2 regions of the Coprobacillus sp. genome follow, and region 1 is predicted to be linked to the other one. Evidence: a T-box and tRNA genes for the amino acid it is inferred to sense, from the RefSeq annotation. Region 1 holds a T-box; the other holds one or more tRNA genes.
The links. The T-box of region 1 lies ahead of thrS (threonine--tRNA ligase). A T-box ahead of a tRNA ligase gene usually reads a tRNA of that ligase, here a tRNA-Thr.
Positions count from the first base shown of each region.

Region 2: it encodes a tRNA-Thr, which carries the amino acid that the T-box ahead of thrS (threonine--tRNA ligase) is inferred to sense. The anticodon was not compared.

Region 1 covers NZ_CFJNYH010000027.1:33,817-50,620, forward strand. The annotation lists gene AC5M21_RS10640 (FAD:protein FMN transferase) at 1-856, shown strand, start outside; gene AC5M21_RS10645 (TIGR03905 family TSCPD domain-containing protein) at 869-1,108, shown strand; gene AC5M21_RS10650 (hypothetical protein) at 1,186-1,494, shown strand; gene dnaE (DNA polymerase III subunit alpha) at 1,538-4,594, shown strand; gene polA (DNA polymerase I) at 4,596-7,205, shown strand; gene mutM (DNA-formamidopyrimidine glycosylase) at 7,214-8,026, shown strand; gene AC5M21_RS10670 (Gfo/Idh/MocA family protein) at 8,028-8,978, shown strand; gene coaE (dephospho-CoA kinase) at 8,971-9,567, shown strand; gene AC5M21_RS10680 (DnaD domain protein) at 9,548-10,795, shown strand; gene AC5M21_RS10685 (ATP-binding protein) at 10,792-11,703, shown strand; gene pfkA (6-phosphofructokinase) at 11,780-12,739, shown strand; gene pyk (pyruvate kinase) at 12,774-14,198, shown strand; gene AC5M21_RS10700 (hypothetical protein) at 14,350-14,592, shown strand; gene AC5M21_RS10705 (hypothetical protein) at 14,661-14,921, shown strand; T-box leader at 14,942-15,139, shown strand; gene thrS (threonine--tRNA ligase) at 15,181-16,804, shown strand, end outside.
Region 2 covers NZ_CFJNYH010000003.1:31,833-48,636, reverse strand. The annotation lists gene AC5M21_RS02050 (diacylglycerol/lipid kinase family protein) at 1-665, opposite strand, end outside; gene AC5M21_RS02045 (TRM11 family SAM-dependent methyltransferase) at 701-1,630, opposite strand; gene AC5M21_RS02040 (O-antigen ligase family protein) at 1,728-2,918, shown strand; gene AC5M21_RS02035 (HAD family hydrolase) at 2,940-3,782, opposite strand; gene AC5M21_RS02030 (ferritin family protein) at 4,064-4,243, shown strand; gene AC5M21_RS02025 (GGDEF domain-containing protein) at 4,367-5,347, opposite strand; gene AC5M21_RS02020 (MarR family winged helix-turn-helix transcriptional regulator) at 5,435-5,824, opposite strand; gene AC5M21_RS02015 (TfoX/Sxy family protein) at 5,918-6,238, opposite strand; tRNA gene AC5M21_RS02010 (tRNA-Thr) at 7,058-7,134, opposite strand; gene AC5M21_RS02005 (ECF transporter S component) at 7,172-7,759, opposite strand; gene pdxR (MocR-like pyridoxine biosynthesis transcription factor PdxR) at 7,878-9,263, shown strand; gene AC5M21_RS01995 (EAL domain-containing protein) at 9,298-13,527, opposite strand; gene AC5M21_RS01990 (hypothetical protein) at 13,709-14,239, opposite strand; gene AC5M21_RS01985 (6-phosphogluconolactonase) at 14,584-15,303, shown strand; gene AC5M21_RS01980 (hypothetical protein) at 15,379-16,656, opposite strand.

The DNA.
Region 1 (16,804 bases):
TAATGCTGGAAAAAAAGCAATAAAAGTTGATAAACCGCTAATAGATTTATTAGAGTTAAGTATTGAGAGATATGAAAAAATATCTAAGAAAGTGAATATCGCTTTTGGAAGCGTTATTAATATTTGGCATGATTATCGTGAAAAAGCAGAAAGCAATAATGGCGTTGGTACTGTTCCAAGTGAGGCAGAATTAAAGAAGGCTAATCAGCATACTGGTCTTGACAGTATAAAGATTGATAAACAGGCACAAACAGTGTATATTGATGATGCAAATGTTTCTATTGATGTTGGTGCAACTGCGAAAGGTTATGCGGTTGAATTGGTTAAACAAGCTCTTATTAAAATGGGAGTTGATAATTTCCTTTTAAGTGGTGGTGGAAATGTTGCTAGTCATGGAGAAAGAAAAATAAAGAAAGAGGGAGACTTCTATCTTAATGATTGCCAAGAAAAATTTTGTGTAGGCATTGAATCACCTCAAGATGGGAATTACAGCAATAGTGAGTCTGATAATGAAGCTGTATTGGTTGTTCAAGGTGAGTCAATAGTTACGAGTGGTGATTATCAAAGATTTTATAAAGATGTTAATGGTGTCCGATATCATCATTTGATTGATCCAGATACACTATATCCAGCAGTTCATTTCAGAAGTGTAAGTATTATTACTGCTGATAGTGGTTTGGCTGATTTCTTGAGTTCAGCAGTTTTCTTAATGAGTTATGATGAAGGGCTAAAACTTATTGATTCATTGGATGGTGTTGAAGCTATCTGGTTATTAGATGATGGAAAAATAAAAATGTCTAGTGGATTGAAGGATAATGACCATCTATATGTTATTGAAAAAGATCGATTGAAGTAGGAGGAAATTTTAATGCATACTTATAAAACAAAGGGAACATGTTCAACACGTATTGATTTTGATGTTGTGAATGGAAAAGTCACAGGAGTTAAATTTGTTGGTGGGTGTTCAGGAAATTTACAGGGGATTGCAAAACTTATTGAGGGAATGGATAAGGAGGAAGCGATTCAACGTATTGAAGGAATTCGTTGTGGTGCAAAACCAACATCTTGTCCAGATCAATTGGCAAAAGCTTTAAAAGAATGTGAGTAATTGTTACTCACTTTTTCTTTTGATAAAAAATCGTATTTTTCCTTATCTTTTTTCATATCATAGTATAGGTGATTTTTATGATGATACAAAGAATTAAGAAAATGCAATTGTTGTGTGCTGCGTGTATGATATTACAATTGATATGTTATAAGTGGTATATACCTTTTCATTTGTTTGCGGTTTTACTTAGTATTGTAATTATTGTTAATCAAAAATGGTTTCGAGTTATTCAATTACAATATCATTTCTATTTGATTGGTTTATATTTTTACAGATTATGGATTTTGAGTATTGAAGCTGTTTATTTATTGCAGTTAATCTATGTGATATTTTGTTTATATATTGCAATTATGTTAATACTTTTTGCGTTTCACTGTATCTTATGAGGGCGAATTTTGTTATAATATTGAAATAAAGGAGGCGACATATATGTTTGGACATTTACAGGTTTTAAGTGCTTATAGTTTTCAAAATAGTACGATTTTAATTAAAGATTTAATCCAAGATGCAAATGCTAAGCATATAGAAGCCTTGGCTTTAACAGATAAAAATAATATGTTTGGAGCGTTAGAATTTAGTCAGGAATGTTTAAAATATGGGATTAAACCTATTTTTGGAATGGAAGCAAGTGTGATGATTGAAGGAGAGATTTATCCATTTATTTTACTGGCTAAAGATGATATTGGTTATTTTGATTTAGTGAAGGTTTGTTGTGATATTAACTTGCATGAAGATAAATGTATTGATTTAAAATCTTTGGCTCTTTATAAGGGACATATGTATATTATTTCTGGTTCAGCACAAGGAATCGTTGAAAGATTGGTTGCAAAGGAAATGGAAGAGGAGGCTGTGAAATATTTAAAATCATTTAAAGACATTTTTCAAGATAACTACTATGTTATGATTCAAAATCATCATATTAAATTACAACAAGCATTAAACGAAAGAATAATTTCACTTGCAAAATATTGTCGTGTGAAGATTCTTTGTTCCAATGAGGTTATATATTTAAAAAAAGCTGATGCTTTAGCAGTTGACTTAATGCAGGCTGCGAATCAAGGATTAACTTTAGAAAGTAAATATGTTCCTATAACAGAGGAGAAATATTTAAAAACTGAAGATGAAATGAAAATGCTTTTTGATGCTGAAATATTAGCAGAAACGAGAGAGGTTGTTCAAAACTGTAAGGCAACAATCCCTTTACAAGATAAACATCTACCATCTTTTCCAGTTCCACATCATGGAGAAGCATCAGAATATTTAAAAGGGCTTTGTCAAATGGGATTGAAGAAAAGATTCCAAAATCAAAAGATTCCATCTCAATATGTCAAAAGATTGCAGTATGAATTAAAAATAATCCATCAAATGGGATTTGATGATTACTTTTTAATTGTATGGGATTATGTGCGTTTTGCAAAAGTGAATAAGATACAGGTTGGTGCTGGGAGAGGAAGTGCTGCTGGGAGTTTAGTTGCCTATGTATTAGGAATTACTAATGTTGATCCAATTAAGTATGACTTACTTTTTGAACGATTTCTTAATCCTGAACGTGTATCCATGCCAGATATAGATATTGATTTTCAAGATGATCGTCGTGACGAAGTTGTACATTATGTTGTTGAAAAATATGGTCAAGATCATGTTGCTCAAATTGTTACGTTTAATACATATGGGCCACGTGTTGCTATAAAAGATATGGGAAAGGTCATGGGCATTCCTCTAGCTCGACTAGAAATTATTGCGAAAATGATTCCTACGGGTCCCAAAAATAAGAAGACAATTACAACTATGTATAAGACTTCAGCACAATTTCAATCTATGATTAATCAAGACCCTTTGTTGAAAAAAATTATAGGAGCAACAAGTGTTATTGAGCATTTGCCTCGTAATATTTCAACGCATGCGGCTGGTGTCATTTTATCCAAACAACCCCTAAGAGAGGTTATTCCCTTAGTATTAGGGCCAACAGCGACTTTAATGTCACAATATTCAAAAGATTATATTGAAGAAGTTGGATTATTGAAAATGGATTTTTTAGGTCTTAAGAACTTAACAATGATAGATTATATTTGTAAAGATATTAAACGAGATATAAATGAAACAGTTTTCTTAAATCAGCTGCCTTTGAATGATCAGAAAACATATGAACTCATTGCACGTGCTGATACTTTTGGTGTTTTTCAATTAGAGTCTCAAGGAATGAGAAATCTCCTAAGAAAAATGAAACCTTATTGTTTTGATGATATTGTTGCAGCCATTGCATTATTTCGTCCTGGTCCTATGGAAAACATACCTCTCTATCTGAAACGAAGAGGATTACAGGAAAAAGTTGTTTATCCATTACCGGAATTAGAACCAATATTGAAATCTACATATGGAGTTATGATTTATCAGGAGCAAATTATGCAAGTTGCCCAAAAAATGGCAGGTTTTTCACTAGGAAAAGCTGATATACTAAGAAAGGCAGTTTCAAAAAAAGAAACTGGTCTCATGCAATCAATGAAAGAGGAATTTATTGCTGGGTGCATAGATAAAGGTTATAGAGAAGAAAAAGCAATAGAAATATTTGAATTAATTGAAAAATTTGCCAATTATGGATTTGGAAAAGCACATAGTGTTGCTTATGGTTATGTTGCTTATCAATTGGCTTATTTAAAAGCAAATTATCCATTATACTTTTTTGCTTCTATTCTTTCTAATGAATTATCAAGTGAGACAACAAAGTTACATTGTATTCAAGAGTGTAAAACATATCATGTGGATATCTTGCCACCTTCAGTGAATTATTCACATGCACGTTTTATGGTTGAGAATGGTCATATACGTTATTCATTACTTGCGATTAAAAATGTTGGATATGCTGGATATAAAGCTATTGTTGAAGAAAGAAAAAATGGTCTGTTTGAAGATGTTTATGATTTTATGATGCGTATGGATGAATCGAAATTGTCTAAGAAAATGATTGAATCTTTAATTGATGCAGGAGCATTAGACGAATTTCAGTTGAGTCGAAATACAATGAAAAAGAATTTAGATACAATCAGAGATTATGGGAATTTAAAGAATATGTTAGGTATTGATGAAAAACCTGTACTCACAATTTATAAAGATTTTCAAGATGAAAAACTGAGAAAAGAAAAAGAAGTATTGGGTATTTATTTAACTATGCATCCAATTGAATTGATGAAGGAAAAGTTAAACACACCATATATTAATGTTTCTTCATTATATGAATATGTGAATCAAACAGTGAATATTGTTGTTCAATTACAAAGAGTTAAAAATATTACCGATCGTAAAGGTGATGAAATGTGTTTTATTGAAGGATTTGATGAAACAGGTAGTGTCGATGGTGTTGTGTTTGCATCGAGATATAAGAGTATAGGTATGATGTTAAAGAAAGGAAACATTTGTCTTATGAATGGAAAAGTTGATATGAAAGATAAGTTATCTTTTATTGTTGATAAGGCAAGAGTGATAGAATAAAATGGAAGAATTAGTATTGATTGATGGAAATTATTGGTTGTTTAGTTCGTATTATGCGACAGCAGCTATGGGAAATTTGATGGTTAACAAAGATGGTATTCCAACCAATGCAGTTTTTGGGTTTGCTAATCGTTTAGAAAATGTTATTAAAAAAAATCCAAAAGGGATTATGGTTGCGTTTGATGCAAAAGGGAAAACTTTTAGAAGTGATCTTTTAGAAGAATACAAAGGAACAAGGAAAGAAACACCAGAAGAATTAAAATGTCAATTTGAAATTGTTAGAGAATTTTTAGATGCTCATCAGATTCCTTATTGTGAACTTGAGGGATATGAAGGTGATGATATTATTGGTACACTTGCGACTCAGGGATCAAAGCAAGGCTATCAGGTGAATATCATGACTGGTGATAAGGATATGATGCAATTGGTAGATGAACATATTCATGTTTATAAAAGAAATACAAAAACAAAGACTGATGACGTTATTACACCTAAAACATTTTATGAAAAATATGAATTGCAGCCTGATCAAATGAGAGATTTATTAGGTTTAATGGGAGATAGTGCTGATAATATTCCAGGAATACCAGGTGTTGGTGAAAAGACAGCTCTTAAATTATTACATGAATATCAAACTATTGAAAACTTAAAAGATCATTGTTCAGAAATCAAAGGAAAAATGGGTGAAAAGATTAGAGAGAATATTGAACTTGGTATTCAGTCTAAGCAGATTGCAACGATCTTAAAAGATATACCTCTTGATGTCACACTTGATGATTGTCACTATGTTGGTTATGATTTTGATAAGTTAAAAGATTTTTATCAGAAATATGATATGAATTCATTATTAAAAAAGATTTCTATGGAATCAAAAGCACCAAAGCAAACTGAACTTCATTATGAAGTTGTAACGAAGATGCCTTCTATTACTCAAGCTAGTTGTATCTTAGGTGCAATCTATGATCAAAATTATCATAAATCTATTGTATTAGGTTATGCTTTGTATAATAAAGAGCAAGCATTTTATATCTCTTTTGAAGATGCATTAAATGATCAAGATTTCCTGAACTATTTAAAAGATGAAAAATATAGCAAATATAGTTATAACATCAAAGCTCAAATTCTTTCTGCGAGATGGAATGGAATTGATATAAAAGGCATGAATTTTGATTTGCAATTAGCTTCTTATATATTAAATCCAAGTCTAAAAGATGAAATGAAGTCTATTTGTGATTATTATGATTATGATTCTGTTCAATATGAAGAAGAAGTATTTGGGAAATTAGCAAAAAAACATATTCCTGAAATTGATTTATTAGCAAGGCATACAGTTTCAAAGGCCAAAGCTATATATGATTTAAAAGATGAAGCTATTCAAAGATTGAAAGATGAAGAACAATTTGATCTTTATCAAAATCTAGAATTGCCAGTGACTTACATTCTTGCAGATATGGAGTATGTTGGTGCAAAAATCGATATTCATGTCTTAAAAGAAATGGAAATGGATTTTGAGCAGCAGATTAAACAAATTGAAGAAGATATATATATGTTAGCAGACAAAGAATTTAATATTTCATCACCTAAGCAGTTAGGAGAAGTTTTATTTGAACGATTAGGCTTACCTAATGGTAAAAAGACCAAAACGGGTTATTCAACTTCTCAAGATATTTTAGAGAAGATTGAAGGATTACATCCTATTATTCCATTAATTCAAAAATATCGTATGTTAACAAAATTATCTTCAACATATGTAAAAGGTTTGCAAGAACAAGTTTTTGCAGATGGGAAAATACATACAATTTATAATCAAGCTCTAACTCAAACAGGAAGATTATCTTCTATAGAACCAAATCTTCAAAATATTCCAGTTCGTCAAGAAGAAGGAAAATTGATTCGTAAAGCTTTTATACCAAGCCATGATTATCTAGTCACATTTGATTATTCACAAATTGAATTGCGTATTTTGGCTCATTTGGCAGGAGTTCAATCACTCATAGAAGCTTTTAATCAAGATAAGGATATTCATACACATACAGCAGCTTTGGTCTTTAAAGTCAAGGATGAAGAAGTAACAGCCAATATGCGTAGACAAGCTAAGGCAGTAAATTTTGGAATTATTTATGGGATGGGAGAATTTAAGTTATCTCAGCAAATTGGTGTCTCTTTAAAAGAAGCCAAAGAATTTATTCGTAGATATTTTGAAGAATATCCAGAAATCAAAGTCTATATGGATCAAATTGTTGAAGATTGTAAAAACACAGGTTATGTGTCAACAGTTTTAAATCGTAAAAGATATATTCCAACAATCAATGATAAGAATTTTATGGTTCGTGAACAAGCTAGACGTTTTGCGATGAATTCACCAATTCAAGGAAGTGGTGCTGATATCTTAAAACTTGCTATGATGAAAGTGAATCAATTAATGAAAGATAAACATTTAAAATCAGAAATGATTTTACAAGTCCATGATGAATTGATTTTTGATGTTTATAAAGATGAATTAGATGAAATGATGAAATTAATTAAATCAGCAATGGTTGAAGCATTCCAAATGGATGTTCCATTGAAAGTTGATGGGGCTTATGCTTCTAATTGGTATGATTTGAAGTAGGTGAGAAAATGCCAGAATTACCAGAAGTAGAAACAGTAAGACAAACATTAAGACAATTTATTTTAGATGAAAATATAGAAGGCATTGATGTTTATTATGATAAGATTATTAATGGAGATACTCAGGAGTTTATAGAGCGTTTAACACATCAAACAATTAGAGACATTGATCGTGTGGGAAAATATTTGATTTTCTTATTAGATGAAGATGCTTTTGTTTCTCATTTGCGAATGGAAGGAAAGTATCATATTGTCAAAAGAGAAACGCCTGTCGATAAACATACACACGTTGTTTTTCATCTTCATGATGGGCAGGATTTGCGTTATATAGATACCCGTAAATTTGGAAGACTAGAACTTGTTGATCGTCATTTGTATCGTGAACAATTACCATTAATGAAATTAGGAAAAGAACCATTTGATATCAGTGGTGAAGAACTTTATGCTTTGTTGCATAAGACATCATTACCAATTAAAACAGCTCTTTTAGACCAATCGATTATGTGTGGAATTGGCAATATTTATGCAAACGAAATATGCTTTTTAATGAAAATTGATCCACGCACAAGAGCTTCTCGTTTATCCAAGAAAAGAGTTCATGAATTAAAACAGATTTCTGTGGATGTTTTAAACCGTGCTATTGCTCAGGGAGGAACAACAATTCATTCTTTTGATGCTAATGGTATTCATGGATTGTTTCAGGTTCAACTCAAGGCACATGGACAAAAAATATGTCCATGTTGCCAAGGTGAAATCAAGAAAATAATGTTAAATCAAAGAGGAACATATTATTGTCCACATTGTCAAAAAAGGAGGTACTAACATGATTCGCTGGGGAATATTAGGAATGGGAAAAATTGCTACAAGATTTATGCAAAGTTTAAATAAAAGCCAAGAAGGATATCTTTATGCTGGGGCATCTTTAACAGCAGTAAAAAGAGAACAGTTTTCTTTGAATCATCCTCATATTCTAATATATCCAACATATGAAGATTTGTTAGAAGACCCAAATATTGATGCTGTTTATATAGCAACTCGTCATAATGATCATTATCAATGGGCAAAGGCAGCTTTATTAAAGAAAAAAGCTGTTCTTTGTGAAAAGCCTGCAACATTAACGTATACTCAAACTGAAGACTTGTGTCAATTGGCTAAGTCCAACCAAACATTTTTTATGGAAGCTATGAAAACAAGATTTATTCCACTTGTGGCTGACATGAAGAAAGTTGTTGCATCTGGTGAGATAGGTGAAGTTCAACGTATTGAAACATCATTTTGTTCTGATGTAGACTATCAAGAAGGACATTATCTTTTTGATAAAGAACAAGGAGGTGTTTTGTACGATGTTGGAACTTACAATATTGCAACGACTCTTGATTACATAACATCGCCATTACAAAAAGTCTCAACTCAGGTTATTTACAAAAATGGTGTAGATGCTTACGATGTCGTTGAATTGGTTTTTGAAAGTGGACAGACAGCAAAACTAGAAATGGCAATAGATAGAAGCAAGGAAAAAAACATGATTATTTATGGTTCACAAGGAACAATGACAGCTGTGCCTTTTTATCGCCCTGAACAAGCTATTATAACTATTAATAATCAGCAAAGAGTTATTGAAAAGTCATATATTTATGATGATTTCTTTACTGAGATTGAAGAGGTGCATCGTTGTCTCAAAGAAAAAATCATTGAGAGTCCAAGGATGTCATTGCAGGATTCTTTAGATTGTATGTATGTTATGGAAAAGATAAGGGAGTCTTTCTATGACTAAGGTTATTGGGTTGACTGGTTCTATTGCAGTTGGAAAGAGTACTGTTTCAAATTATTTATTGACACATGGTTATTGTGTCTTAGATGCTGATGAAATTTCTCGACATGCATTAGATCAAGGTACAGAGTGTTTTAAGCAGGTTATAAATTTATTTGATTGTTTAGATGAAAAGGGCTCTATAGATAGAAAGAAGTTAGGCAATATTGTTTTTCATAATGCTTATAAGAAACGACAATTAGAAAATATTATTCATCCTTATGTCATTGAACAATTGAAGATAGGCATACGTACTTGTCAGGATGAACTTATTTTCTTAGATATTCCTTTGTTATATGAAGTTCATTTAGAGGCATTATGTGATAAAATTATTGTTGTATACGTTGATGAAACAACACAGATGAAACGTTTAATGCAGCGAAATCATATAACGCAAGAAGAAGCAATGCACTTAATAGGACAACAAATATCTATAGAGAAAAAGAAAGATATGGCAGATTTTGTGATTGATAATAGAAGTTATTATGAGGAACTGTATCAGGAAATAGAAAGGGTTTTAAAGGTATTAAAAGATGAAACTATATATGAGTGATTTGTACAGAGTTGAACTTCACTATCCATTAGATGAAGTTCAAACAGATATATTGTATTATTTGTATCAGCCACTTATTGGCTCTGATGCTTTACAATTATATATGATGTTAGTTATAGAGGGTAAACGCATGAATCGTTTTTTAAAGCCATCTTCTTTATCTCGTTTAACATCTTTTCTTTCAATGAGTTTTACAGATTTAGAAAAGCATTTTCAATCATTAGAAGCCATTGGATTATTAAAAACATTTGTTAAGCATGAAAATCAAATAACACAATATATCTATCAACTCCAATCACCACTCACATTAAAAGCATTTTTTAAGAATCAAATTCTATCATCTTTATTACAAGAATCGCTTTCTCCTGAAGATTTTCAAAAGACAGTTCAGTATTTTAGAATATCTGTAGAAGATTTATCAGATTATGAAGAAGTAACAGTTCGTTTTCAAGATGTTTTTCAAATCTATCATCATAGAAAACATGGCAGAATCTTAAAAATAAAAGATGAATTCAAAGAGCCAGTTCATCAAAATATAGAAGTCGCTTATGATAAGGAACTTTTATTGAAGAGTTTAGCTGATTATCAAATCAATAAATCAAAACTTACTGATGAGGATTTTCAATATATGATTCAACTTGCTACAGTTTATTCTATTGATGCTTTAACTTTAGCTGGTTTGGTTAAAGATTCAATGCATTCTCAAGGGCTTGATTATGACCGTTTAAAATTAAATATTAAGAAATATTTTGAAATGGATAGTGTCTCTAAATTGCAGGAAGTCTACCATAAGCAGCCATTGCAATATCAAACACAAGAGGGACAACAATCACCATTAGTTTTACATATGAAGTATTTGGATAATTTAACACCATATGAATTATTAAAAGAAAAACAAGGGGGAAAAGAACCTGTTTTTCATGATTTAAAGATTGTCGAAACCTTAATGGTTCAGTTAGGATTGAAACCAGCTGTTGTCAATGTGCTTATTGAATATGTTCTTGGCAAAAATAATAATCGTTTATCAAAAAGTTATTGTGAAACAATTGGGGGATCACTAGCAAGAAATCATATTGAAACTGCAATGCAGGCATATCAGGAACTGATGAATGATAAGCGTCAAAGTGAAGAAGAATTAAAAATTGAACATGTGATTGAAGAGAACACAGAAGTCAATTCACAGAAATTATTTGAATTGTTAGATAAATTAGAGGAGGGACAATTATGATAAAGATTGGAGACATGCTTGAACAACCTGAAATTCAAAAAATGAAAAGAGAGAGTATTTATGCTTTATCAAAAGAAAAAAATATTCAAGAATTTTTAAAGACTTATCATTTAAATACATCTATAATGGATGATTATTGGGTTGAATTCTTAGATTATAATGATGATTATCAATTATGCCAAGGGTGTCAATCTTTACAAAATTGTCGTAAAGATAATCAAGGAATGAAAAAAAATCTTGTCTATAGAGACGGTGAAGTTATTTTAGAATTAGAAAGTTGTTTATATGGGAAAGCATTAGAAAGAAGAAGATTATTGTTAGAAAAGTTTGTTATAACAAATGTGAATGATGATATTCTTTTAACAGATCTTACATCATTAGAGATTGTTAAAAAAGCCAATAGCTTATCACCTAATGGTCAAAATACATTAGGTCATATTTTAAAATATTTACAAGAACCCAATGATAAAGGTTTATTTTTACATGGTGAAATGGGAACAGGTAAAACAACTTTATTAGCTGGCTTGATGAATTCTTTAGCCAAGAAAGGAAAAGAGATTGGTTTTATTCATTTCCCTACTTATCTTATTGATCTTAAAGCTAGTTTTTCGACTGGGGATACTGAATACGCAATGGAGCGTTTAATGAAAGTTGATTATTTATTATTGGATGGAATTGGTGAAGAGAATGTGACAGTTTGGTCTAGGGACGAAATTTTACTGACAATTTTATCATATCGTTTATTAAATCACTTACCAACATTCTTTACGAGTATGTATGGTTATAAAGATCTAAAAAAGGTCTATACTATTAAAAAAGGTGATGAAATTCGAGCAAATACGATAATTTCAAAATTGAAAGCGCTAAGCATTGAAATAATGCTTGACGAGGGCAAAATGAAGATATAGAATGGAAACAAAAGTGTAGAATATATCAATATTTTATGATAGAATCAAAATGCTATAAAGTGAGAGGAGAAGAATTATGGTAAAATGTATTGGGGTGTTAACTTCAGGTGGAGATGCTCCTGGAATGAACGCAGCCATTCGTGCTGTGACAAGAACTTGCTTAAATAGAGGAATCAAGATTTATGGAGTCCGTTTAGGATATAAAGGGTTACATGATGGGGACTTTATTGAATTTGATAGACATAGTACACGTAATATTATTAATGTTGGTGGGACGTTCTTAAAGTCAGCACGTTTTCCAGAGTTTAAAGATCCAGCAGTGAGAGAAGAAGCGATTAAGCAAATGAAAAAAGTTGGAATGGAAGCTTTGGTTGTTATTGGTGGAGATGGTAGTTATAATGGCGCTTTGAAATTAACAGAAATGGGAATTAATTGTATTGGAATTCCTGGAACAATTGATAATGATATTCCTGATACTGATTTTACAATTGGATTTGATACAGCTTTAAATACAATTGTAGATGCATTAGATAAATTAAGAGATACATCAAGTTCTCATCAAAGATGTACAATTCTAGAAGTTATGGGAAGAAGATGTGGAGATTTGGCTGTTCATGCTGGTCTTGCTTGTGGTGCAGAAATGATTGTGACAAGTGAAAGTGGTTTTGATGAAAAAGAAATTATTGAAACTTTAAAAAGATCAAAAGCTTCTGATAAAAAACATGCATTAATTGTGATTACTGAACACATTACTGATGTTCATGAATTAGCAAAACGTGTTGAAGAAGAAACTGGTTTTGAGACACGTGCAAATGTTTTAGGGCATATGCAAAGAGGTGGAAGCCCGACTGCAAGAGATCGTGTTTTAGCAAGTCGTATGGGTATTAAGGCTGTTGAACTTCTTGAAGAAGGAAAAGGTGGTCTTTGTGTGAGTGATGTGAGAGGCGAAATCGTTGGATTGCCAATTGAAGAAGTCTTGGGACATAAGAGAACTGTAAATCAAGGTATTTACGAAGATGTATTGAAACTTCGTTAATATAAATAAGAGGGTATAGGAGATAAAGTAAAGTATGAAAGAAAAAATGAAAAAGACGAAAATTGTTTGTACAATTGGGCCTGCATCTGAAAGTCCAAAGATGTTAAAGAAATTAGTTTTAGCTGGTATGAATGTTATGCGTTGTAATTTCTCACATGGTGATTTTGCTGAGCATGGAGCAAAAATGCAAACTATGCGTGATGTGAACGCAGAACTTGGAACTAACTGTGCTATTTTGTTAGATACAAAAGGACCTGAAATTCGTACTGGTGATTTTGAAGGTGGTGCTGCAAATTTCAAAAAAGGACAAGTTTCTACTATCTGTGTAGAAGATATTGAAGGGACTGCAGATCGTTTTACTATTACTTATAAAGATTTATATAAAGATGTTAAACCAGGTGGATTTATCTTGGTTAATGATGGTCAAGTTGAATTATTAGTTGACCATGTTGAAGGTACTGACATTGTTTGTGTATGTGCAAATGATGGAAAAGTGAAAAACAAACGTGGAATTAATGTTCCTGGAATTAAATTAGGTTTTGAATACTTATCTGAAAAAGATAGAGCAGATATTGCATTTGGTTGTGAACAAGATGTAAACTTCATTGCTGCATCATTTGTACGTCGTGCTCAAGACGTTTTAGATGTGAAAAAAGTATTAGTTGAAAATGGTAAACCTGAAATTCAAATCATCGCTAAAATTGAAAATAGCGAAGGTGTTGAAAATATGGATGAAATTTTGAAGGTTGCTGATGGAATCATGGTTGCACGTGGAGATTTAGGGGTAGAAGTTCCTGCTGAAGACGTACCATTAATCCAAAAAGAATTGATTACAAAATGTAAAGCAGCTGGTAAAGTTGTTATTACTGCAACTCAAATGTTAGAATCTATGCAAGAAAATCCTAGACCAACTCGTGCTGAAGTTAGCGATGTTGCTAATGCTATTTATGATGGTACTGATGCAATTATGTTATCTGGAGAATCTGCTCAAGGAAAATATCCAGAAGAAGCTGTTATGGTTATGAACAAAATCGCTTTAAAAACTGAATCTACTTTAGATTATGCTTCTTTACATAGAAAAGCTGTAAGAACTGCAACTGATGATGCATCTGAAGCTATCTGTATGTCAGTAGCTGAAATTGCGACTAAATTTGAAGTTGCTGCTATTATTGCATTTACTGAATCAGGATTTACTGCTAAGAAAATGTCAAGATATAGACCAGAATGTCCAATTATTGCTGCAACTCCATATGGAGAAACAACAAGAAAATTAGCATTAAACTGGGGTGTAAAACCAGTAACATGTAAACAAATGGATACAACTGAAGGTTTATTAAATTTAGCAGAAGTTATTGCTAAAGAAAATGGAATTGATGCTGGTCAAACAATTTTAGTGACTGGTGGAACTCCAGGTATCGAAGGAACAACAAGTTATTTACAATTAATTACAGTAAAATAATGAATGTAAGGACCAATTGGTCCTTTTTTTGTTTATCGACTACATTCGACAAAATATGCATTTTATTGTGAAAATAATAACGTTATTTTGTGAGATTTCTTCATAACTTTTTCATATCTTTGTGGTATTGTAAGCATAGAGGTGAGAGAATATGTTTAATAATACATCTCAAAAAATAAAGTTATTTGCTTATATCTATTTTTTTGGAAACCTAATTAATCAAGGGTATAGAGATATTTATCAATTCATACAATTAGAATGTAGTTCACAATTTATTGTGAGTACTCTTTTAGGATTATTGAATGGACTTATTTTGTATTTTGTTCTTTCACTTATTATCTATGGATTTGGTAAAATTGTGGAATATTTTGAAATGTTAAATGATCGTTATTGATTTTCACTATGAGAAAATAAGCAATAATATCATATTTTTTATGATATTGTGAAAGTAGGAGGAGATATATGTTTCATAAAGTATCGAAAATTATAAAAGTCTGTGCTTATCTTTTCCTATTTGGGAATATTATAAGTCAGGGATATAGTATTGCGATTAATACGTCCTACTTGAATACTGGGCAATTGATGGGTGTTGAATCTATGATATTGATGCTTTGGTCTTGTTTTATTTCTTTTTTGATTTCTTCATTAATATATGGGGCAGGAGAAATTATAGAATATTATGAAAAAGCAAACTCAAAAATATCAGATGACTTGACAAAATAATAGTTTGATGTAAAATAATGCTACAAGCTATGATTTAGGATATGTTTTTATATAAGTATTGTTTAGAGAGGAAACGGTTGCTGAAAGTTTCTCAATCTTTATAAAGATACTCCCTAATGAGCTACACTCGAAAGAGAATGTCGTTGGGTCGCGTTAAGACAATAGAGGTTATCGAAAGATAATAAATTAAGGTGGTACCACGAGATTTCGTCCTTTGCGATGAGATCTCTTTTTTAATAATAAAAAGGAGGAAATGAAAATGGCAAACTTTGATTTTAAAAATGATGAACAATTAAATATGTTAAACCATTCGTGTGCTCATGTTTTGGCACAAGCAATTCAGCATTTATATCCAAATGCTAAATTTTGGGTTGGTCCAGTAGTGAGTGAAGGATTCTATTATGATATTGATTTAGGAGACAAAGTCATTAAGGATGAAGATATTCCAGCTATTGAAAAAGAAATGAAGAAGATCTGTAAAGATGGTAAACGTATTATTCGTGAGGAGCATTCTAAAGCAGAAGCAATGGAGATGTTTAAAGATGACCCATACAAATTAGATTTAATTTCTGGTTTAGAAGACGGACATATTACATGTTATCGTCAAGGTGATTTTGTAGACTTATGTAGAGGGCCACATGTTGAAACTGTTAAAATGTGTAAAAATTTTAAATTGCTTAAACATTCAGGTGCTTATTGGAAAGGTGATAAAGACAATAAAGTTCTGCAAAGAATTTATGGTGTTTGTTTTCCAACTCCAGAAGAATTACAAGCTTATTTAGATTTTTTAGAAGAAGCTAAGAAAAGAGATCATAAGAAATTAGGTAGAGAATTAGATTTATTTATGATGAGTGAGTATGCACCAGGAATGCCTTTTTTCTTACCACATGGTATGCTGCTTAGAAATGAATTAGAAAAATTCTGGTATGATGAACATACAAAAGAAGGATATGAATTCATTAAAACACCTATTATGATGTCTAAGGAATTATGGGAAGTTTCAGGACATTGGTATAATTATAAGGAAAATATGTATACTTCACTAGTTGATGAGCGTGAATTTGCTATTAAACCTATGAACTGTCCTGGCAGCTTACTTGTCTATAAAAATGGTTTACATTCATATAAAGATTTACCAATACGTATGGGTGAACTTGGACAAGTGCATAGACATGAAGCAAGTGGGGCTTTAAATGGTTTATTCAGAGTTCGTACTTTTACTCAAGATGATGCACATATCTTTATGACTCCTGATCAGATTGAAAGTGAAGTTGTTCGTTTGATTGCTTTCATTGATCGTGTTTATTCAATGCTTGGATTATCATATGATATTGAATTATCTACGAGACCAGAAGAAAAATATATTGGAGAATTAGAAATTTGGGAGAAAAGTGAAGCAGCTTTAGCAGCAGCCTGTCAGGCGGCTGGAAAAGATTATAAGATCAATCCAGGAGATGGAGCTTTCTATGGTCCTAAATTGGATTTCCATGTTAAGGATTCTTTAGGAAGAGTTTGGCAATGTGGAACTATTCAATTAGATATGAATTTACCTGAAAGATTTGATTTGACTTATGTGGATCAAAATGGTGAAAAGGTAAGACCAGTTATGGTTCATAGAGTTATCTTTGGATCTATTGAAAGATTTATTGGTATTTTAATAGAACATTTTGCAGGAGCGTTCCCATTATGGTTAGCACCTGCTCAAGTCAAAGTCATTCCAGTGAAAAATGAATATCATTTAGACTATTCTCAAGAAATTTTTAAATTGTTAGAAGCTAAAGGTATTCGTGTTGAAATAGATGACAGAGAAGAAAAACTAGGTTATCGTATTAGAGAGGCACAAATGAAAAAAATTCCATATCAATTGGTATTAGGTGATAAGG
Region 2 (16,804 bases), on a different contig from region 1:
CATTTAGGAACCTTATCCACAACACAAATATCCATATATCCATCTTGAATATCAGCGTGAGGTATAATTTGAAACCCACCACCATAATACTGTGCATTATTAACTGTGCAAAGAATCATTTCTCCTTGATAAATCAAATGATTATCACTAAATATAGTCACAGAATGATTGCCATATTTTAATGTATTTTGTAGTATAGAGATAATATAACTTTTTGAATCAGGGATAAAAGGTATATGTGGTGTATCATGAACATGATTTGCGATCACACTATCAAGTCCAAAGCAAGCAGCATTAATAAAGTAAGAATCATTCAATTGAATAACATCAATTTTTTGAGCACTATACTTTAAAGATTCTTTAAGCAGTTCTTGTGGATTCTTTTGTGTGGTTAATGTTCTACAGAAATCATTCCCTGTCCCTAGAGGAATCACAACAACTTCATGTTGACTATCCACTAAATCTTGGATAAAACCATGAACTGTTCCATCTCCTCCAACAATATAAAAGCGGGCTAGACATGGAAACTCTTTTATGTACTTTTGACTATCTGCTAAACAGTTACGATAAACGATTTCATAGTCATAGTCCTTCATAATATCATGAATACTTTTTTCAAAGTCATGATGTTTTTTTGTATATTTCATCATAAAGATATGTTTCATTTCCCCTCACCTCATCTTCATTATAACGAAATCTGTTATTTTTTCCAACAAAGTGTCATATATCTTTGAAAACTTCCTTTTATAATTGTTGCACAATCTAAGATTTCATAGCCCAATGTCTCTAATTCTTTATTCATTGGTATATGAGAAACCAAAAGAAGTGATGGTGCTAATGAAAATGCTCCTTTTAGTAAATCTAATTGTTGTTCATATGAAAAAGGACTATAAACACCATAAGGAATATCCATAATCACAACATCATATTGTTTCTCAATTATTCTCATATCTTTTCTTTGAATAACAGATGGATCATATCCAAAATGCTCCAAATTGCATCTTGCCTGATAAGAAACTTCACGATTAATATCATATCCCTCAATATCAATGCCCATACTCAAAGCTTCTAAAACAACTGTACCAACTCCACAACATGGATCTATCAGTTTTAATGATGTTTCTTGCCCAACAGCAATATTAACTAATGTCCTTGCATCTCTAATATTTAAAGAATGTGAATAAGAATGAGGTTTTTCATAACAATGTGACCAAACAAGTTCATCATCATATGTCCCAAAATACCATTGATTGTGTAATTTTGTAATTGCAAAAATAACCTTAGGTTCTTGCATATTCACTGAACCATCAATAGGGTGAGCAATCTGTCTACATTTTTCTAAAGATTCCTGATAATCAACATGTGTTATATCATTCTTTAAATAAATAACTTTGAATTCATAATAACACATTTGGCTTTCCTCAATGAATTCAACAATTTTATCAAAGTTATCAGATGAATACATAATATTCAATCTCCCCTTGATAAAAACACTTCTTGTATAATCAAAATAAGTATTTGATAAATAATATTTAGACGTCATATTTTCTTTAAACAGACGTCTAAATTCCATCTCACATAATTGTTGCTCATGGGGTGAATAATTGTAAATATATAGGTATTTGTACATGTTTTTCCTCTTTCCATTTCTTACATTTTTGTTATGTTTGCTTTTTATAGTATACATAATTTCTTATTTGTTGTAAAATAGAGTTGCGTTTTGGGAGGTGTGGCTTATTTTTGGAATTGATTATTTAAAAGAACATTTTACACATAATCAAAGATATATCATTGTTGCGATTTTATCGATGTTCTTACCTTTTTATATGTGTGCAACAGTTCTCATCTTTTTAACAATACGTCTTTTATTAAAAGGGGAAATACAAGACGCATATAGAAAAACAGCAAAGAGTCAATATATTCTTTACTTTTGTGGGTTGAGTTTTGTTGTATCGCTGTTTTATCAAAACTATTATGGGGCTGGTTGCAGTCTTGGAATCCTTGCTATTTTATCTTTTGTTTTATACTACCGACAGCATATTACAGGTGAATTATTTGAATTCATTATGAATTGTATTATTGTCTTAAGTGTTTTTGCAGCACTTTATGGTTTAATAGAGTATATTGGAATCCTGAATAAGTTTGATATAGATCAATTAGAAATTATTATTTTTAATCGACCTCAAGACCGTATCAATTCTGTTTTCTTTAATGCAAACTATTATGCTATGATGATAGAATTTTTTGTTTGTATTACTTTCTATAAAATATTAAAAATCAAAGATATTAAAGTTAACTATAAAAAGTTTTGTTATTATTTAGCAGTCATTGCTATTAATTTATTTATGTTACTTTTAACGGCCTGTCGTACAGCTTGGCCTGCACTTGCAGCTGGTGTTCTTGTGATATTAATTATTGATAAACAATATAAAGCTTGTTTAGCTATAATGGCTGGTGTCATTTTAGCTTGTGTATATTTTGTATTTAACCCTTCAAAGTTCCCTAGAGTTGATAACATTATTGCTTATTTTGGAACAAGACAGGGAATATGGGATGTTGCTATAGCAAATATAAAAACTCATCCTCTCTTTGGTGAAGGGCCTATGACTTACTGGCATATATACAAAGCTTATAATGGTCATCCTACTGAACATGCCCATAGTATCTATTTAGATCCTTTGCTTTGTTTTGGAATTATTGGAATTCTCACAATTCTGCCATTTATTATAGAAAATATTAAGCGTTTATATCGATTATGGAAAACACAGATTGATAAGACATTAGTTGCATTAATTATCTCATTTACAGTTATGATTTTTGTTCATGGTATGTTAGACTATACAATTTTCTTTGTTCAAACTGGTTTTCTTTATCTCTTAATAGCAAGCTCATTTGATATATACAAAGAGTCTCTCTAAACGAAAGACTCTTTTTTATATTTACGAACATAAACCTAATCTTTTCATTTCATGATAAACACCATCATCATGAACACTTTCACAAACTGTTGTTGCAAATGATTTTAAGACTTCTGAACCATTTCCCATAACAACACTATGTTCACATACCTCAATCATTTCTAAGTCATTCATACTGTCACCAAAGCAAATCGTATTTTTCATTGACAAGCCAAGATGTTCAACAACAAAGCGTACTGCATTTCCTTTATTTGTTCCTTTAATAATAATTTCACCATTGATGATATGCGTTGATAAAAACTCATGAACAATGAAATTATACTTTTTAGATAAGATTGTTCTTGGTTCTTTCAAACTTTCTTCACTATATGTCATAAAACATAACTTTTGAACTGGTAATGGATGCGCCTCATATTCTTCTATTGAATGAATATTAAAACGATCTTTTTGTTCGTTCAATAGTCTTGTTAACTCTGAATTCATATCATCATCTTTCAAATGTATTTTGATAAAAGCTTCATTCATATCATCATTTTGAAAAGTCATATGAGTTGTCTCTAAATTATACATAATCCCATTTCTATCAAAGACCTCTCTAGCTTCCTTAACATCCTCTTCCTTCAAACATGATTCATATATTTTCTTACCATTATACTCAATATAACCACCTGCACTACAGATAATACCATCAAAGCCGATAGGCATTAAGGATTGAACTCCTGCCTTATTTCTGCCTGTGCACAAAAAAACATAATGACCATTTTGGCGTACCTGTTGAATAGATTTTTTGACATTGTCACTCACTTCACCATTAGGTAATGTTAGAGTTCCATCTACATCTAAAAACACAATTTTTTGTTCCATATTTTCACCTCTTCATCAAGTATAAATGAATTGATTACAAAAGAAAAGAATATTCATATCTTTGAGTAGTTTTAAGCAAATAATTTGCTAATATAATGAGTATAAATTATACCACATGTAGTGAGTAAAAGCTAACAAAGGAGAACTAATATAGAAAACAATTAAATTAAATATTAACAGACTTTGCTGTTAAATATCACAAATCACAAAATTATCATTGGTATGTGAAAAGAAAAGATTTCTTTAATGTTCATGCAAAATGAGAAGAATATTATAACTCTATGAATCAAACTATTGCTGAAAACATACTTATAATTGATGGATCACCATTGGCTTTTATGCAAGAATTTTTAGAGCATAATCAAATTCAGGAAACTTTAATGGTTGCTGTTTCGTTACAAGATATTTATGAATCTATTTTATTAGACTTTAATTATTTATTAAATAGTATAAAAACATAAAAAAGAAGCAGATAATCAAGACAACTATCTTATCTCTTCAACAATGGATAATTATATTGAAAATTCAGTAAAGCCATTTGGATGTCAAATCAAGTCATTGTATAAAGTCGTATGCTAAATCAATTATTGATATAGCTTTTTATTTGGAGAACAATCTATTCTGCATTGATTCTTCCCTTGATATTTCGAACAATATAGTGCTAGATCCGCTCTTTCAAAAGCTTCTAAATAAGGTGTATACCTATCAACTATGAAAGCACCAATGCTACATGTGAGTGTAATATTTAAATCTTCAAAAACTTTTGATAACTGTAATGCTTGCATAATCTGACAGGCTTTCTTTTCTACAATACCTGCATCGATAATATTCATCATAAAAACTTCGAACTCATCACCACCATAACGGCTAATAATATCCTCTTTTCTAAAACATGATTTTAAAATTCTACCAAACTCAACAAGACACTGATCACCAACATCGTGTCCATAAGTGTCATTAATTTCTTTAAAATTATCTAAATCTAATATTAAAAAACAACCCTTTACATTGTATTCTATTAATTTTGATACTTTTTCTTGGAAGGTATTTTTTTGATATAGTCCTGTCATTGCATCTCTGATAGCCTTTGCTTCCAATGATTCTAATTTTGCTTTATGCTGTGATATATCTGTAATTTTACAAATAATTTTATATGGTTGATGATAACGTTGTTTAACAAGCATATCTAACATACACCACTTGTAAACACCATCATGAAATTGCATTCTCACTTCACATTTATAAACTTCCTCATCAGATAAATTGACAAATAAATTTTCAATTACCCTCCAATCATCGGGGAGCACAATATTTGTCTCTTTATAATTTTGAGAAAAATGACAATAACTTAATTGATCAAGTAATAACATTCTTTGTGATTGTGGCAAAAAGGTGAGTTTATCTTGCAATATATCATATTCAGCAATAATAACATCATCAAATTGTTCTAACATGTCATATTGATTGTGATGGCATATTTGTTTCTTTTGATATTTTAACAAAAAAATAATTAAATAAAAAAAGAAAAAAACACAAATAAAAAATATCTTCTTATCTATATGCATGATATACCACCTCACTTATTCTCAATATATTCATCATGATTTTATTTAGTATTCATTTTCATAAATAAAAAGTAAAGTATTTCTACTTTACTCATAAACTTCTATAATCTTATCTAATGTTTCAATAATTTCATGGTATTCATCTGTACTCATTTGACGGATCATTTCTTCATTGCCTTTTTTGACAACTCTTTTTAATTGAGGATATAATTTTTTTGTTGCTTCTGTGAGATAAATACGATTATTTTCTATATAAAGATAATTTTTTTTCTGTAGATGATCAATAATACTCTCTATTAATCTTTCATCAATTTTTGTCTCTTTTTTTATGTCTTCAATTGATAGACCTTCAGCATAATGCAATGCTAAAACTATCTCATAATCTTCATAAGACAAATGATACTCTTTTAACAGTTCATTGATACGTTCTTTACGTAATCGATACAAAACAACAATTCTTTTCTCAATTCTTTCCATTTTTTATCACCATGTCCATTATAGTCCTTAAACATGAATTGAATGTTAATAAATTACATTCACTTACTATTGTAAAAATTCACAATAAGACTCTTATTTCTTCTTTCTAGGCCTTGGATTAGGCAGTTCATCACAAGTTACTCTAATCAATGTTGTCATTAATTCTTTATTGTCTATACTATCAATAACCAAATGTGGCTTTGCATTTGTATAGGGTGAAGCCTCCTGACAGTTTGGGAAAATCAATTCTCCTGCAGTCGTCTTCTTAACAAAGAACTGATTATCACAAATTAAACCAATAACCTTTCCATCACAATATATTGCATACTCTCCAAACATTTTTCTATATGAAATCATTCCAGCACCATCTATCTGCTGACAAATATAATGTACAAAATCTAAACTTGATGCCATTTGTAACTCCTCCTAACTGTTTATCTATGTTTCTATAATTATACCTACTCTCATAAAAATAAGATTGTAAGAATAAGTCATTTCATAACAGATAAACTCTAAAATGAGACTATTTTTATATAATAATTATCTGTAAATAATATGATTTCCATATATTGTTGTTTTACAATATCATTATTATCTACCTTAAATATAATAAAATTTGAATTATGCTAGCTGATAATAGTGCAACAAAAGCCCCTATGACTATTCCCTTTATTGCACCTTTGATATGATGCCATGGACTTCTGTATTCTTTAATCATATCCTCAGTACCTGGAATCATTAGTTTTTGACTATGACAAAATATAATTAAGTCAAATACAATTAAATCATATATATTCACTGTCAAAAACAATATAAAAACATGTCTATATACAGAAATAAAAGTCTTATTTCCAGAAAGATATGCTACTATAAATAAAAGGATAGATATGAGAATTGCACCTATAAATTTACGTATCTAATTTTTATGCTCTACTTGACTCATAAAATCTTTATATTCAGGTAATTTATAGACTCTTTTTTTATTGCAGTCGGATAAGAAGCAAATTGGGATAACGGATTATGATATTGTGCTGGTAATATTATAATTGTAAATATTATGCAGGCAACTATGCATTCCATGATTAATAACATATTAATTCTCCTTCATATTTCTGTTTCATTTATATATGTGCTTATGCTCTAGTATAATCTTTTAACGTTTGAAATACAATCCAGTCAACAAAAAAAGTTTTAAAATCCTCAACGATGGGAACTTTAAAACAATTTAGAAACTGGTGCCGACAACAGGACTTGAACCTGCAACCTGACCATTACGAGTGGCCTGCTCTACCAGTTAGAGCTATGTCGGCATATACATATTATATGATAAAAAGGAATAGATTACCACTATTCCTTAGGTGAAAGTTTTTTTAATACTCCATTATTCTTAAGTCTTGGTGCAATTGCAAGATAAACAAGTGATGAAACAATAACTGCTATAATAGCATTCGTCCCTGTTGTTATTGCATTCCATGATGCCAATGCTTTCGCTGCTTTATCAGGAGCTCCTAATATAACTGTTGTATAGAAATAAGAAAAAATAGGTTCACCAATAACATTAAATAACATACCAGAAAAAGCAGAAATGAAGACAGCTCTTCTTAACTCCTTTCCTTCTTTATTTTGAATATGCATAACCTTATGCGCTACCAATCCAGTGATTATCCCAATCCCTAATTTTAAAATAATCGTTTTTGGTGCTACAATAACATATGTTGGGTCAAGTAAATCGCCAATTCCCATACCAATTGCACCAGCCGCTCCTCCTGGCAATCCACCAAGTAATAAAGCAGCTAAAACACAAAATGTATTACCCAAATGAAATGAAGTCATCCCCGCAGGTGTTGGAATTTTAATTTGCATAAATGTAAATGCAATATATGACAATGCTGCCATTAAACCAATAATTAATATTTTTAATACTTTATGATTCATTTTGAATCCCCCCCTCTTCTTGAAATTGAGTATACTCCTTTATTGGTTATATGAAAATATTCAGTTTTGTATTTTTTTATATAACCAGATTATGTTATAATCAATTGGAGGTGATATTATGCTAACTTACCATTTTAATCATGAATTAGGTATTCCAATGTATGAATATCTCTACCAATGTATTAAAAATGATATCATTCAACAAAAATTACAGGCAAATGAAAAATTGCCATCTAAACGAGTATTTGCAAAACATCTACAAGTTAGTCTCATTACAATTGAAAATGCTTATAATCAATTGCTTATAGAAGGTTATATTTATTCAATAGAAAAAAAAGGATACTTTGTGAATTCAATAGAATATCCTGAAATTCCAACCCAAACAGTTCCAACTATCTTGGAAAAACCACAAATTCAGTATTTTATTGATTTGAGAACGAATTCTATATCCCTCTCTAATTTTCCATTTTCAGTCTGGTCAAAATTAACAAGACAAGTTTTAAATTCACAGAACTCTGAACTCTTAATACGTGCACATCAGCAAGGTTGCCTTGAACTTAGAGAAGCCATCTGTGAACATCTTCATGCATTTTCAGGTATGAATGTTTCGCCATCGCAAATTGTCATTGGAGCAGGTACAGAATATTTATATAATATTGTCATTCAATTGCTAGGACGAGACCAACATTATGCTTTAGAAAATCCAGGCCATCGAAGTATTGCTAAGGTTTATCAATTAAATAATGTTCACTATCAGTATATTTCTTTAGATCATGATGGTTTAAATATTGATGAACTCAAAAAAAGCCAAGCTCAAATTGTTCACATATCTCCTGCTCATCATTATCCTACAGGCATTTCAATGCCTATTCAAAGACGTTTAGAAATCTTGAAATGGGCAACTCAACAACATACTTATATTATTGAAGATGATTATGATAGTGAATTTCGATTACGTGGAAAACCCTTATCAACACTTTATCAAATTGATCAAAATGAACGAGTCATTTATTTAAATACATTTTCTAAAACGCTTGCTCCATCATTTCGTATGAGTTATATGGTATTACCACCACATTTAGTACAACTCTATCATAATAAATTTGCATTTTCAGCGTGTAGTGTCTCAAGTTTTGAACAAATAATTTTAGCTGAATTTATGAAGCAAGGTTATTTTGAGAAACATATTAATCGTATGCGCAATTCTTATAAAATGATAAGAGACGAGCTCTTAACTCAACTCCAACAAAGTGTCATTCATCAAGACATTAATATTACTGAAGAAAATGCTGGTCTTCATTTTCTTTTACACTATCATTCTTCTTTATCAGATGTAGCAATTATTGAAAAAGCACATAATATTGGTTTAAATATTGCAACCCTTTCCCAATTTTATGAACAACCTTTTGAATCTCAAACATTAGTTGTTAATTATTCTGGTCTCTCTCTAAATGATATTCAATTAGCAGTCAATTTGCTTATACAACTTCTATCTCGTCAATGAAATACAAAATAACCAGATAAACTTAACTATCTGGTTATATTTTCACTCTTTTTTTCATATTATAAAGATTTTCATCTGCTTGACGATATAATCTTTTAAATGAGTTATTGATATCATCTGAGCAGGCAATTCCAATTGAACATGATAATGTATGCTTTTCTTGATTCACCACATACGTGAGATGAATAGAATCATTAATACGTTTAGCCATATTAATAATTTCTTGACGATCTTTGAAATCATCAATAACAACAATAAATTCATCTCCACCCATTCTTCCAACAACACCTCTATTATTGACAACTTGTAATAAGACATCAGCAATATTTCGTAAAGTATCATCACCATAAGTATGTCCAAATGTATCATTGATAAGTTTGAATTCATTAACATCAATCATCATTACAGCAATTGGTTTCTGCTTAATAATAGATTCAACATATTTTTGAATTGCATTTCTAGTATAAACACCTGTCAGGTCATCATGTTTAACATTGAATTCAAGTGATAATTCATAACGTTTTCTTTCATCAATATCTCGTGTTGTTATAAAAGCACATATATCAGTAGAATCTATTGGTGTGTATAAATTAATATCGATTTCATACCAACGTTTCTCCTCAGTTCCTAATTCATATTCTCTTGATAAAAGAGTTTTTCCTTCTTTAAAAAGATGCATCAACTGTTTTCTAGAAAATTCATGTAAGAATTTTTGATGATCATTTGGAGAAACAACCTTTTCTGTAATATATTCCAGAAAGTGGGTATATGTAAATTCATTAACATCCTCTAATAGGTTTCTATGATCATTATAGACAATGCTATTTTCACTCAGATTAATATCATAATACAATCTAGACCCATACATGATTGCTTCATAATATTGTTCTTGTTGTATGCGGATTTTATTTGCATAAACTTCATTAACATCTTCACCAAATCCAATCGCATGGTCTGGTTGCCCATATTCATCAAAAAGAACATGATAAGTAATATGCATCCATTTATAAACACCATCTTTATGCAATGCTTTAAATAAATAATCACAATCTTCACCTTGAGATATTTTTCTATAAAAATCTAGATATCCTTGATGATAATCAGGATGAATATAATTATTTTCAACAAAATATTCAGGAACATTTTCAATTAGTTCAGGTGTCCCTGTATCCTCTTGAACTGCTTTAGAACGATATAATTGCTTTGTCTTTATATTATAATCCCATAAGCGTCTATGTGTCTGTTCAAATGCTAACTTATACTTCATCTCTGATAATCTTGTTTCCTGTTGATGATGAATTTGAGCAGAACGATCATCAATAATAACCAAAACAACATGTTTACCTTCTAAGGATTGCTCAAGATGCTTTGTCCTCATTTCCAGACTCAATATATGTCCATCTCTATGAGTTCCTCTATATAGACAAGTACGAATTTCCTTTGTATGGATAGAATCTAACAAAGCATCAATGACTTTTTGTCTATCTTCTGCAACAAGCAATTCCATGACATCCAAATCAGGAATATGTAAGTCATCGTCATATCCATATAACTGATAAAACGCCTTATTTGCATAAATAAGAGTTTGCATATCTGGAGTGACCTCTAACATCAGAATGGAACTATACATATTCTCTACAACCGCATTATATAATGCGTTTTTTTCTTGCAATTGAATTGAAAAGAAATAGGAGTCCATATAACTATTTATATATTTACCAATTTCTATAAGCACATTTCTTTCACTTTCGGTTAAGTTTCTTTTCTCATGACAAACCAAAACAGTCTCACCAACATATTCTCCCTGTCTTAAAATAGGAAGACAAACAATTGTATAAGAGCCATTCAAAAAATATTCTTTGAGTGCAGAACATTCTTGATTTTGTTCAATTTCATCTTTTTGTAAAATAATAATACCACCATTTTGTTGATAACAACTCATTAACTGCTGCTGTTGTTGAGTAGTCAATGGGTGATAGGTTGGTGTCTCTAATTGATAATCATGCTGGTAATGCATATATAAATGTGTTGGTTGTTCATAGCGTATTGTTGAATAAATCCTATCAAAGAACATTTCTTGTCCGATATGTTGCCAAACTTCATTAATACTTATTTGTGGCTTGTCATGTGTATCCATATGCGATAAAGCAAACAAAGAAACTTCATTTAACTTATATTCTGATATATTACGCATAACCCCTACTGCAATAATGGGTTGGTTATAATCATTATAAATAGTATGGGTAATAACACTATACCATTGATAACTTTCATCTGAAAAATATGGTTTTGCTCGAATACTTTCTTTTGTATCACTGTGACCTGAAAGTATATACATGACTTTCTCAACATCATCAGGATGAATATGGTATCCATCTTGTATACGCTGTAGATAATTAGGAACTTCTATCTTGCTTAGTTCACCGGTTTGTGGTGAAAGCCGTGAATCATAGTATCTCATGCTTCCTGTAATAAAATCAAATTCAAAAATTTGGGCATCTAACCTTAAAATTGCACTTCTATACCACTCTATATCATCAACTTTGTGAATATTATTTAAGACATCATCAATATTAATTAATCTTTCAATTTCATCTTTTGTATCACCTTTAGCTATAGATTGATCTTCATAAATCTCAAACATCATTTGTCGTGTGACAGGACGACTGTAATAATATCCTTGTGCTCTTAAACATCCTATTGAACGCAGGAAATCTATTTGTTCTTTTGTTTCAACACCTTCAGCAATAACGGATAAACTTAATTTTCTAGACATAATTAAAACAGATTCCAGTATTTTTTCACTTTTCCCTGATGTTTGAAGGTCTTGTAAAAAATTTAAATCTATTTTAAGAACATCTACAGGGACTTCTTTTAACATATTCAAAGAAGAGTATCCACTTCCAAAATCATCCATCAGAATGCTAAATCCTTGCTTTCTTAACTTATCTACAACTTCAATCAACTGTTCTGGATTATTTGTATAAGCTGTCTCAGTAATTTCAAGTCTTAAAAGTTCAATAGGGACATTATACTTATCTAATAAATAGAGAAGTTTTTCCTTAATGTTCAAATACAATTCAATTCTTGATACATTAACAGAAATCGGCATAACATAATAACCTTTATCTAATAATCGACGTAAATCCTGACAGACCTGTTCCCATATACAAAAATCTACTTGAGATATAAATCCGTTAGATTCAAATAAAGGTATAAATTGATTAGGTGGTATAATACCTTTTTGTGGATGAATCCATCTGACTAATGCTTCAAAGCCAATAATACTACCTGTTTCTATATTATACTTAGGTTGATAATAAGGCACAAACTCATGGTTGACCAAAGCATTCTCCATTTCATTAATAATCGTCTGTTCATCCATAATGTTTTGTCTTAAAACATCCTGATATATTTTATATGTTGTTTCATAATTTCCCTTGATGCTTTTTGAGGTCATAAGTGCACGATCACACATAACACTAGCGGATAAATGACAATCTGTAATTGGATATATTCCAAAGCTCAAAACAATTTTAACGTTAACTGACACTGATTCTAATTGCCTTGAAACAGCGGTTGTAAGTTCTTCATATGACATTGAACCTCTTTCCATCAAAATAACAAAAACATCATTATGCAAACGCCCTATAATCCAGTGATATTGCATACATATATCAGAATACACTTTTGCTATATACTGTAATAGGCGATCTCCTCCAGCCGTCCCATATAAATCATTAATTAACTTAAAGCGATCGATATCAAAGCATATCAAATCATATTTTTTATCAGGATTTTCCTGTAAAATATATTCAACCTCACTTAAAAAGTATTCTTTATTATAAACATTTGTTAGAATATCTTTTTCAAAATAATCACGATAAATATTATGAGCATAAATGTGATAAACGCTTTTGACTCTGTTCACTATTTTCTCTATTTGATAAGGTTTTTTGATATAATCAGTTCCACCTAATTGAAAGCATTTAGATTCTAAGTTTGCATCTGCCTTGCCTAATACAAAAACAGGTAAAGTTGCTAAACGAGGGTATTTTTTTACATAATGGGCAATCTCAAAAGTTTCATCAAAATCGTCTATATCCACAATCATAAAAGATAATGATAATGTTGTTTTTAATATCTCTTTAGCTTTCTTAATCTGGTCACAATAAAGAACTAAGAAATCATCTGTTAAAGCATCACCTAACTCTTTTAATAATTCCTTGTTTTTTCCTGCTATCAATAGATGACTCTTCCCCATTCAGCTTTTCCCTCCTTCATTATACGAGTATCATCATTATAGCATAAATACAGATAATAATTCTCTGTGATAAGCATTTTTTCAAACTTTTTACCATTATTTTCCTATTATATAAAAAAATGGTTCTTAAACTTTGTAAGAACCATGTCAAAAAACGATGAATATTATCTATATTTGACTATTATACAATAGTCAAATATGTCGCATCTTTTATAGGATTATCTGTTGCTTTTCTTATCAATCTATGGATGTATCTCAAGAACTCCTGATAACACTCTATCATAATCTTACCATCACTTAAATAAGTAATACCTTCTATGTATAACTTTAAATCTGAATCCAAATATGTTTCTCGAGTATAATCTTGATCATTATAATAGATATACTCTAAGACATAATCTTTAAACATTTGTAATATTTGATGAGCATCTTTATTTTTTAGTTTTTCTATTTCCTCTCTTATTTCTTTTCCACATTCCAAATCATAAGACTGTTCATACAAAAAATCATATAAATAACTCTCTATAACCTTATCTTTTAATGCCAGTCCAACAACTTGACTATTTTCAGCAATATTATATAAATCTAAATTAAACTGACCTGCTAGTTTATCAAGAATTTCATCTGTTGAGAATATTCTTTCCCGATATCCACCTCTTCTTTTTTCAACAATGATTTTTGTTGCAATTCCAACATAAATATAGCATCCCATATAAATACCTCCTTTATAAACAAAAAAGTAAGAATTGGCCCCCTAATCCTTACCTCACTAACATTTTATAGACACTGGTTTATTCCAGTCATGCCAATTTTTACACCTTGTAACGTCCATATCATGCTCAAAGTCATCATCTGGTTTTATTATAACAAACAGTATGTATATTTGCAATAAGAAACAGATAACTTATAATGAAAAATGTATCTATATATTTTCTCTTGTCAACCAGCCATATAAAATAAGATAAGATGGTTATTTCAAAGAGATATGGGAGTTTCTTGAAAACATATTAGAAAGTTAGTATACTAAAATTAACGAGATAAAGGAGAATACTATTTATGAAATTAATTATTGAAGAAAATGAACAGAAAATGAGTGAAAGTGCTATGTTTATTTTACTCGGTGCCATGATGCAAGATAAACGAGTGAATATCTTTTTAACATCTGGACGCTCACCAAAAATATTATATGAAATGATGATTCCTCATGTTAAAGATCAAGAAAAGTTTAAAGATATACAGTATTATCTCTTTGATGAAAATCCATATATAGATGAAGAACATGGTCCAAATTGGAATGAAATGCAGGATTTGTTTTTTAAAGAAGCACACATTCCTAATGAACGTATTCATATTATGAACCAAGATAATTGGCAAGATTTTGATAATGATATTCGTCATGCTGGAGGGATAGATGTTATGATTATAGGATTAGGTTATGATGGCCACTTCTGTGGGAATTGTCCTCGTTGTACACCTTTTGACAGTTATACATATTGCATTGATTTCAAAGAAAAACAAGCTGTTAATCCGTCATATAAAGACCGTCCTCGTCAGCCATTTACCCTAACAATGGGACCAAAAAGTTTAATGCGTGTTCACCACTTGATTATGATTGTTAATGGAAAAGAAAAAGCAGAGATTTTTAAAAGATTCTTAGATGAACCTATTCATCAAGATCTTCCTGCTACTATCTTAAAATTACATCCAAACTTTACAGTAATTTGTGATCAAGAAGCAGCGAGCCTCATTAATCCAGAAAACTATAAAAGAATATAATATATTAACCACTTATATTGAGTTTATAGGTGGTTTTTTTATCTTCAAAAAAGAAGGCTATGAAAGCCTTCAGATTTAAGCATTTTTAATAACAAAATGAATAAGTTGTGTTGCTGAATCACGTTGTAATGGATAAACTCTACCATGATAAATATAAAAGATGAGCATTGACCAATAAACCTCATATCCACCCTGATCAAATTCTTCCTCTGTAGGGAAATAACCTAGACAACCATTTGTATAACCATTAAAGTAAAAATATTCGTTATGAAGTTTTTGCATACATTCTAAAGCGAACTCGCACATCACTTCATTAGCAACTCCGCTTAAACATCCTTCATTTAGATAGAAATATTGAACTTCTATCATTTCAGATTGGTAATGAATATGAGCATTATTAAGCCTTTGCACTTCTTCTAGCCAATATCGACCATCAATACCAGCATATTGTTGAGCCTCTTGTGCAACACTTTGAGCCTCCTTCAATGAGGGTACATCAGAATGCAGAAGTATACTACGCGTATACATCCCAATTTGCTGTATCGGCTGCACTGATATTTGAGCAATCATTGGCTTAACACAAGTTAATATCTCATTAGCCATATCTTGCAATGCAGTTTCAGAACGAATAAATCTATCATCACAAGCATCAGGTGGATTGAGTTGTGAACAGAAATATCGTGGTGCAACATTCCCAGCAGCACCCTGTATCAACACAACTGGACATTTATACTTTTGACTTAATGTTTCTCTTACTGCTCCAAAATAGTCTGATGATATAAAATAATTATCTGCTTTCAATACATTGGCATGTGCTGTCACTCTTAATAAAATAAGTTTATTATGGTGTTTCTCTGTATCTTGTACTTTGAATATACCAATACGTCGATCCAAAAAATTTGAATCCTTACGTCTATTCAAACCAATATCACTATAAGCGTTAGCCCACCCACCATAGACAGGAGTCCATTCAGTCTGTGCCTGATGGATAGCTTGACAAATTTGATAATGAACATCCAACGACCACTCTTCTTCAAGACTATCATTAGGTCCTCCATGTGTATGTGAAAAACAAAGCATAATTTTTTCTTCTGCAAAACCAAATCGATGACTTATTTTCTTTCTTAAAACACTGATATTATGCTTAGAAAATCCAATATGGTCTATTGTTATAAGGCAACATACATCTTCCTGATAATTCCAAAGCATAACCTGTGCATAAAGATGACTCTGAATTCCTTTTGAAGTTTCATCTAATCGACCAAATCCAACCATTTCAACTGGATGGTTTGGTGTGATATCAACTTCTGCATAACCTAATAAAACTGTTTCTATCTGTTTATTTATTTTCATATTACTTGTCTCCTTATTGTTTCATTTTCCTGGATGCAAAGTTAATATGATAGATTTCTACTCCATGCATTCTATTCCTTATTAACTCTGCATGGAGTCAATACAATAGCAAGTCTCATAACATCATCTCCTTATATCATTTCAGTTA